Regions from separate parts of the Aliiglaciecola sp. 2_MG-2023 genome, predicted to be linked through region 2. Evidence: riboswitches for the same ligand, from Rfam matches in the RefSeq annotation. Region 2 holds a riboswitch; the other holds the start of a gene.
What was found. A riboswitch is a leader RNA that binds a small molecule or an ion and turns the genes downstream of it on or off. The one in region 2 is predicted to bind thiamine pyrophosphate.
Positions count from the first base shown of each region.

Region 1: another riboswitch for thiamine pyrophosphate. It lies ahead of Q4567_RS03850 (TonB-dependent receptor); the one in region 2 lies ahead of thiC (phosphomethylpyrimidine synthase ThiC).

Region 1 covers NZ_JAUORY010000003.1:3,725-7,885, reverse strand. The annotation lists gene Q4567_RS03860 (acyl-CoA thioesterase) at 1-391, shown strand, start outside; gene Q4567_RS03855 (iron-containing alcohol dehydrogenase) at 472-1,620, opposite strand; TPP riboswitch at 1,935-2,033, shown strand; gene Q4567_RS03850 (TonB-dependent receptor) at 2,094-4,157, shown strand.
Region 2 covers NZ_JAUORY010000009.1:111,878-116,038, forward strand. The annotation lists gene Q4567_RS11425 (aldehyde dehydrogenase family protein) at 1-1,212, shown strand, start outside; partial or broken gene Q4567_RS11430 (IS3 family transposase) at 1,252-1,410, opposite strand; TPP riboswitch at 1,625-1,747, shown strand; gene thiC (phosphomethylpyrimidine synthase ThiC) at 1,917-3,881, shown strand; gene thiE (thiamine phosphate synthase) at 3,885-4,161, shown strand, end outside.

The sequences.
Region 1 (4,161 bases), on a different contig from region 2:
GATGCCAGGAGATTTAAATTATGCTGACGCGTTATTTGGTGGTCGAGCATTGGAATGGATTGATGAAGAAGCTGCTATCTATGCTATTTGTCAGTTAGAAACGAATGTGTTGGTAACAAAGCATATTGGTGAAATTACATTTGAATCTCCAGCGTTAAAAGGAGATGTAGTAGAATTTGGTCTGGCGACTAAAAAAGTTGGGCGTACTTCGATAACTATAACCTGCATGGTTCGCAATAAGGTGACCAAAAAAACCATATGCGTGGCGGATGATATTGTATTTGTCAGTTTAGATCCAACTACCAGAGAGCCTGTGCCTCATGGCAAAACGATTAAAGATTTGGAACAACAAACCCAGCAAGAATTAAGATCATTGAATTTAAGTGATTAGTTTCTTGTAACGTTATCCAAACTCAATTTGTTTGAGATAAAAATGCCGCTGACGTTTTGAAGTTAGCGGCATTTTTTATTCTATAAACTTGCGGTAACTATTTTTCTAACATCTTCAGGCGTAATGTTTTGCCTTTCACCTATTTTAGTTTTGCCCGCTTTTTCGAGTCTCGAAGCAACCTTATCGGCTACATCACTATCAATGTCATATTCAGATAGGGTGGTCTTGATTCCCATATCTCGGAAAAATTGTTCAGTTTTTTCAATAACTAAATTGATTGCCCCTTCTTCATCATAGCGGCTTAATCCCCAAACTCGCTCTGCATATTGAAGCAGTTTTTCCCGTTTGTGTTCACGCTGATGTTGCATTACACGGGGTAAAATAATTGCAAGGGTAACGGCATGATCTAAATTATAAAGGGCTGTTAACTCATGTCCTATCATATGGGTAGACCAATCTTGAGGTACTCCAGCGCCAATCAGTCCACTTAACGCTTGTGTCGCATTCCACATTAGATTCGCACGCAATTCATAATCTTTAGACGTGAGCACCTGCGGCCCGATATCAATTAAGTTGCTTAAGATCGATTCCGCAAATCGGTCTTGAACACTCGCATTTACGGGGTAGGTTAGATATTGCTCAATAACATGTACAAATGCATCTACCACACCATTTGCCAGTTGGCGTTCCGGTAAAGAGTAGGTGACTTCTGGGTCTAGTACCGCGAATTGAGGTCTAACATGTTCCGACATGAAGGGTAATTTAAGATTATATTCTCGACGAGTTACCACTGAGCTGGTATTGGTTTCAGTACCTGTCGCTGGGAGTGTTAATATGCAGCCAAGACTTTTAGCACTTTTAACTTTTGCACCCTTAGCTAAAATGTCCCAAGGTTCGCCTTCGAAATCTGTGGCTGCGGCGACAAATTTAGCTCCGTCGATGACTGAGCCACCTCCAACTGCGAGAATAAATTCTACGTCTTCTGATTTCACCATTGATACGGCTTTCATCAATGTTTCAAATTCGGGGTTAGGCTCCACCCCGGAAAATTCACACCAATCGTGCCCCTCAAGTTGTTCAATAACTTGTTGATAGATACCGTTGTTTTTGATACTTCCACCGCCGTATATCAACATGATTTTGGCACTGGGTAGTAAAGTGGATAATTTACTAATACTGTCTTTTCCAAAAACAACTTTAGTGGGATTGTAGTAGATAAAATTTTGCATTTTCAAATCCGAAATTATGTAAAGAAGCTGAAAAGTGTCGATTAACTATATTGAACCACTAAGTGAGAAATTCAAGTTGAATGTATGAATTAACCGTCATTCATCAGTTCTATGATTTGCCTAATTGGCAGCGTAGTTTTACAAATTCAAAATATTCAATAAGTTAACTTGCGTTTTTAATTGGGGAGTCCGAAGCTTTCGACTTTATTAATTTTGCATGCGCAATCCATACCAATTTCAAAAAACAGCAATATATTCATGGCGATTCCATTACGCCCTTGCTATCATCTCGCCGTTCAAGTTAAACACTAACTTGTTACACCAAGGGGTGCTCTTTGCTGAGATCTAATTTATTGGAAACCCTTATACCTGATCCGGATAATACCGGCGTAGGAATGGTCATCAAGAACTTCTTAAAGCTCTCCATTTACTGCCGAAATACCGGATCTTTTCATTAATTAGAAGAGATCCAAATGAAATTAAAATTTCCTTTACTTTACACAACCTTATTAAGTGCAATTCCTGCATACGCGTTAGCAAGTGAAAATCTAGAAGTGATTACTGTTACCTCAGACTTCAGAGAAAACGATATTCAGAACGTCACTGCCAGTGTCAGTGTGATATCTGAAGAGGTGATTGAACAACGCAATGGCTTTCATCTTGAGGATATTTTAGGGGTAGGTGCCAATATTAACTTTAGCAGTGGCGCTTCCCGAGGACGTTTTATACAAATACGTGGAATTGGTGAACGTAGTCAATATTCTGAACCTAATAATCCCTCAGTAGGATTGTTAGTAGATGATTTTGATTTTTCTGGATTTGCCGGCATCGGCACCCTGTTCGATGTTGAACAAGTAGAAATTTTGCGTGGACCGCAGGCTACTGAGTTTGGCGCTGCGGGTATGGCCGGAACAATTAAAATCAAAACCGCCGAGGCAAATGAGCAGCAACAAACAAAATTTCTTGCCACTGTTGCTCAGCAAAATACTTGGAATATTGGTGCAGCTTACGGTAATCAAATTACTGATAAACTTTTCTATCGTGTTGCCATCAACCAGTTTAAAAGTGACGGTTTTATCTACAATCAATTTTTAGATAGAGATGATACCGATAACTTAGATGAGTTGACTGCGCGTTTGAAGCTCAAGTTTCTAGCAACCGATAACACAACCATCGATTTTAATTATCAGTATTTTGATATTGATAATGGCTATGATGCGTTTTCACTTGATAATGATGGGGTTACTCGCTCAGATGAGCCTGGTGTTGATACTCAAGAAACCCATGCTTTTGGCATAAAAGCGAAGATTGAATTTGCAAAATCTACACTTATTGGTTCATTGAACCACACTACATCAGATTCAGTGTACGGCTATGATGAAGACTGGACTTATGTGGGCTTTCACCCTTGGGAATACAGCTCGACTGATTACTATTATCGTGAGAGGGATTTAACCAGTGTTGATTTGAGAGTTGTTTCAAATGACAACGGATTGATTTTTGATGATAGCACGCAGTGGCTAATTGGTTTTTTTGCTCGTGATATTGATGAAAATACGCGCAGAAATTATACCTATGCAGAGCAAGACTTCACCAGTCAATATGAACCTCAAAATTTGGGGGTATATGGTCAAACCGACACCCAGCTTACGTCAAATCTAAATTTAAGCGTTGGTCTTAGAGCGGATCGTTTTGAGATGGATTATATCAACAATGACGGTTATATCGAGCAGCAAACGGATACCATGCTAGGTGGTAAAGTTGTTCTTAAATATTCAATAAATCAAGCATCTGTGTATACGAGTGTTTCGCGAGGGTATAAAGCAGGTGGATTCAACCCTGACCAACGGGTAAGCGAAGCAAGTCGTTTATTTTCTCCTGAGTACAACTGGAACTACGAAGTTGGCATTAAAGGACAAGCCTTTGACGATCAACTCTTTATGCGAGTTGCACTTTTCTACATGGATAGAGAAGACACCCAAGTTAGTGACTATGACGTGCAAATCAGCGAAGAAGGTATTCCGAGTTTTATTGATATCATCGGCAACGCAGATGTGGGAACCAACAAAGGTTTAGAAGTAGAACTTGATTGGCAAGTATCCGAGTTGTTAAACCTGACTGCTAATTATGGTTATCTAGACGCTTATTTTGGAAGTTATACCCAGGCCGACGGCACCTATATTGATAAACAATGGCAAGCCCAAGCGCCAAAAAATTCATTTAACTTAGCTGCTGTCGGGTATTTATCTCAAACTGTAAGTGTGCGCTTAGAAGCGGATGGCAAAGACAACTATCGTTTTTCCGATGGGCACGATGTGGAATCACCTTTCACTGTTTTAGTAAATGCGCAATTACGTTTAGATTGGCAGGATTGGACGTTTTCTCTATGGGGCAAAAACATACTGGACCGCGAACATTACGTTAGAGGGTTCGGTGGTTTTAGTAATGATCCGCGAGACGGATATGCGACGCCTCAACCTTACCTGCAACTTGGCGATGGTCGTCAATTCGGACTTACCGCAAGCTTACGTTATTAATCAA
Region 2 (4,161 bases):
AAACGTTTTGAAGAGCGCTTTGAAGAGCTGGCATATGCTTTGTGTATTGAAGCCGGTAAGCCAATTAAAGATGCTCGAGGCGAAGTGACGCGCTTAATTGATACTTTCCGTATTGCGGCCGAAGAATCCGTCAGAATCAGTGGCGAAGTGATGAATTTGGAAATTACCCCTCGCGCCAAAGGCTATCAGGGGATGTATAAAAAAGTTCCGATTGGTCCATGTTCATTTATTTCCCCGTTTAACTTTCCGTTGAATTTAGCGGCTCACAAAGTTGCTCCTGCATTGGCTGTTGGTTGTGCTTTTGTGTTGAAACCAGCAAGTCGCACGCCATTAGGTGCATTGATTATTGGCGAAATCTTGGCTGAAACTGATTTGCCAGAAGGTGCGTTTTCAATCTTGCCTTGTAGTCGTGACGGAGCTGATCTGTTTACAACCGATGACAGATTTAAGTTACTTAGTTTCACCGGTTCTCCTGATGTGGGTTGGGATCTTAAAGCTCGCGCAGGCAAGAAGCCGGTAATACTTGAACTAGGTGGTAACGCTGGTTGTATTGTTGATCATGATACTGATTTAGATGATGCCATTGAACGCATTGTATTTGGAGCTTATTACCAGTCTGGTCAAAGTTGTATTAGTGTGCAGCGAGTATTAGTGCATGAATCTATTTATGCTGATTTTAAAAAGCGTTACGTCGAAAAAGTCGCGAATTTGGTGCATGGCGATCCGCTAAGTGAAGATACATTTATCGGCCCTATGATTTCAGAATCTGAAGCAACTCGTCTTGATGATTGGATTGCCGAAGCCAAATCTAAAGGTGCTAGTGTATTATGTGGTGGCAAACGTGACGGAGCTATGCTGCAGGCAACTGTCTTAGAAAACGTACCAAGCGATGCCAGCATTAGCGCTGATGAAGCCTTTGGCCCAGTGTCAATTATCGCTCCTTTTAGTGATTATGACGATGCTCTAGAAGAAATTAACAATAGCCAATTTGGCCTGCAAGCGGGTGTTTTCACGCGAGATATCTATAAAGCGCATAAAGCATGGGATGTGTTAGATGTTGGTGGTGTCGTAATTGGTGATGTTCCAAGCTGGCGAGTAGACAACATGCCATATGGTGGTGTTAAAGAGTCTGGATTAGGTCGTGAAGGTATTCGCTTTGCTATTGAAGACATGACAGAGCTACGTTTGATGGTATTGAGAACGCCTCAATAATTGTATAATTAAGTGACTAGTCCTGAAATAGGTTGATTCTTATTTCATTTGAAACGCCCGGTGAATTTCATCGGGCGTTTTGTATTTAACGGCCAAGTGTCGTCGTCGACTATGCTATGTCTCAACAAGTTCAGCCAGCATAACCTTTGCTTGCTCGAGATTTTGTGGTTTGTAGAGTAATAATTCGCCTTTCCCATTTGGTCGACAACCGCCAATTTAAAACCGCGGAAATAGTCACCTCGAGTAGTCTTAACGGGAATTTCATTGCACTGTCCCAAACCAATTCGAAAAGTGTCAACAGTATTTAGGACGGCTCACACAGCGTAACCCTAACTTCGCCGTTGTTTTTGGAAGGGAAGTTTATTACTCGCTGGTTCTACTTGTTAAATCAAATGAATGTGTTTATATTACTGCACTCTTGTCGGAGTGCTAGCACGATTTAGTTGACTAAGTTGTGTGGGCTGAGACCGTTTATTCGGGATCCGTTGAACCTGATCGGGCTAGTACCCGCGAAGGAAACAAGCGTAACGCTGTAACCATTAAGGCGCTTTTATTGCGGCTTAATCTTACCGCTTATTTTGCCAATTGGGGGGCTATTCTAGGTTGTTAGACGCAATCTGCCCTTATTAAGATAATTGGCGCTTTTCAACACCAAACCTCTCCAGACAAGCAACTTCATTTTTTAACAATATGAGAGATTGCTAATGTCAAATCGTCGTCAAACTCGCGCTAATGCGAAACAATTTATAGATAACTTTACACCTTTTTCCTACCCCAATTCGAACAAAATATATTTATCAGGCAAGCAACACGATATTCGTGTGGGTATGCGCGCAATAACACAAACAGATACGATTTTAGGTGGTAGTAAAGAGGCCCCTATCACCCAACAAAATCCGGATATTCTGGTGTATGACTGCACAGGGCCCTATTCGGATCCTAAGGCTCAAATCAATTTACACCAAGGTTTAAACAAACTGCGTCGCGACTGGATCCTGCAACGGCAAGACGTTGAACAGTTAAAGCAAGTCAGCTCTGAGTTCAGTCAAGAGCGCATCGCCGACGATGGTTTCGAGCACTTGAGGTTCAACCGCTCAGTGAAACCATTAAAAGCCAAATCTGGCAAACGTGTAACTCAAATGCACTATGCCAAAGCGGGAATCATTACTCCAGAAATGGAATATATTGCAATCCGTGAAAATATGGCCAGAGAAGATGTAACAGACCCTGTTTTGCGTCAAAAAGCCCAAGGTAATGCCTTCGGTGCTCTAGTGGGACAACCTATCACCGCAGAATTTGTGCGCCAAGAAGTAGCACGAGGACGTGCCATTATCCCAGCCAATATTAACCATCCTGAATCCGAACCTATGATCATTGGACGTAATTTTTTAGTTAAAGTGAATGCCAATATTGGAAACTCTGCGGTTACTTCTTCCATCGAAGAAGAAGTTGAAAAATTAGTTTGGTCAACACGCTGGGGAGCTGACACAGTAATGGACTTATCCACGGGACGCTATATCCACGAAACCCGTGAATGGATTATTCGTAATTCCCCTGTCCCTATTGGCACAGTTCCTATTTACCAAGCGCTGGAAAAAGTAAATGGCGTGGCCGAAGACCTCACATGGGAAGTCTTCCGTGACACATTGATAGAACAGGCTGAGCAAGGAGTAGACTACTTTACTATCCACGCTGGGGTATTGCTGCGTTACGTACCAATGACCGCGAAGCGCTTGACGGGCATAGTGTCACGGGGCGGTTCGATTATGGCGAAATGGTGTTTATTCCATCACCAAGAAAGCTTTTTATATGAGCATTTTCAGGAAATCTGCGAAATATGCGCCGCCTATGATGTCTCTCTGTCATTAGGCGATGGTATGCGCCCTGGGTGTATCGCCGATGCTAACGATGAAGCACAATTTTCCGAGTTAGAAACCTTAGGAGAGTTAGTCAAAATAGCTTGGCAATATGACGTGCAAACCATAGTTGAAGGCCCAGGCCACATTCCAATGCAATTGATCAAACAGAACATGGACAAACAATTGCAAATTTGTAGCGAAGCGCCTTTTTATACCCTTGGCCCGCAAACAACCGACATAGCTCCAGGCTACGATCACTTTACCTCTGGCATTGGCGCAGCGATGATAGGTTGGTATGGGGTGGCCATGTTGTGTTATGTCACTCCTAAAGAGCATTTAGGGTTACCCAATAAGGAAGATGTTAAACAGGGTTTGATTGCCTATAAAATTGCTGCTCATGCGGCTGATGTGGCCAAGGGCCACTTAGGCGCACAGATCCGCGACAATGCGCTATCGAAAGCTCGTTTCGAATTCCGTTGGGAAGACCAATACAACCTTGGTTTAGATCCCGATACTGCAAGACGTTATCACGACGAAAGCTTACCCCAAGAGTCTGCCAAGGTGGCACATTTTTGTTCCATGTGCGGGCCTAAATTCTGCTCCATGAAAATTACTCAAGACGTGCGCGAATATGCCGCCAAACAACAAGTTCAGATAGAGCAAGATGCCTCACGTTTGCAATTGAGCAAAGCTGGATTGAGTCCGCAGGAAATAGCATCTGCAATGCTTCAAAAATCGAAAGAATTTAAAGCCCAAGGTGCTCAGGTCTATACCCCCATCAATGAACAAACCGTTCGGGAGTCTGAATAAATCATGGGTGTTTATGTAAGCACGAGCAATGTAAGCACGAACATCGACTCGAATAAGTTGCAGTCTACTACTCGCCCCATTGTTTGGTCTATTGCTGGCTCAGATAGTGGCGGTGGCGCTGGCATTCAGGCTGATAGTCTAACCATTAACGACTTGGGAGGGCATGCATGCACAGTTGTGAGTGCCATCACCGCTCAAAACTCACAACACGTTCAAGGGATCACCGCTACCCAAACAGCCATGCTCATAAAGCAACTGGATTGCTTATTGGAAGATATTC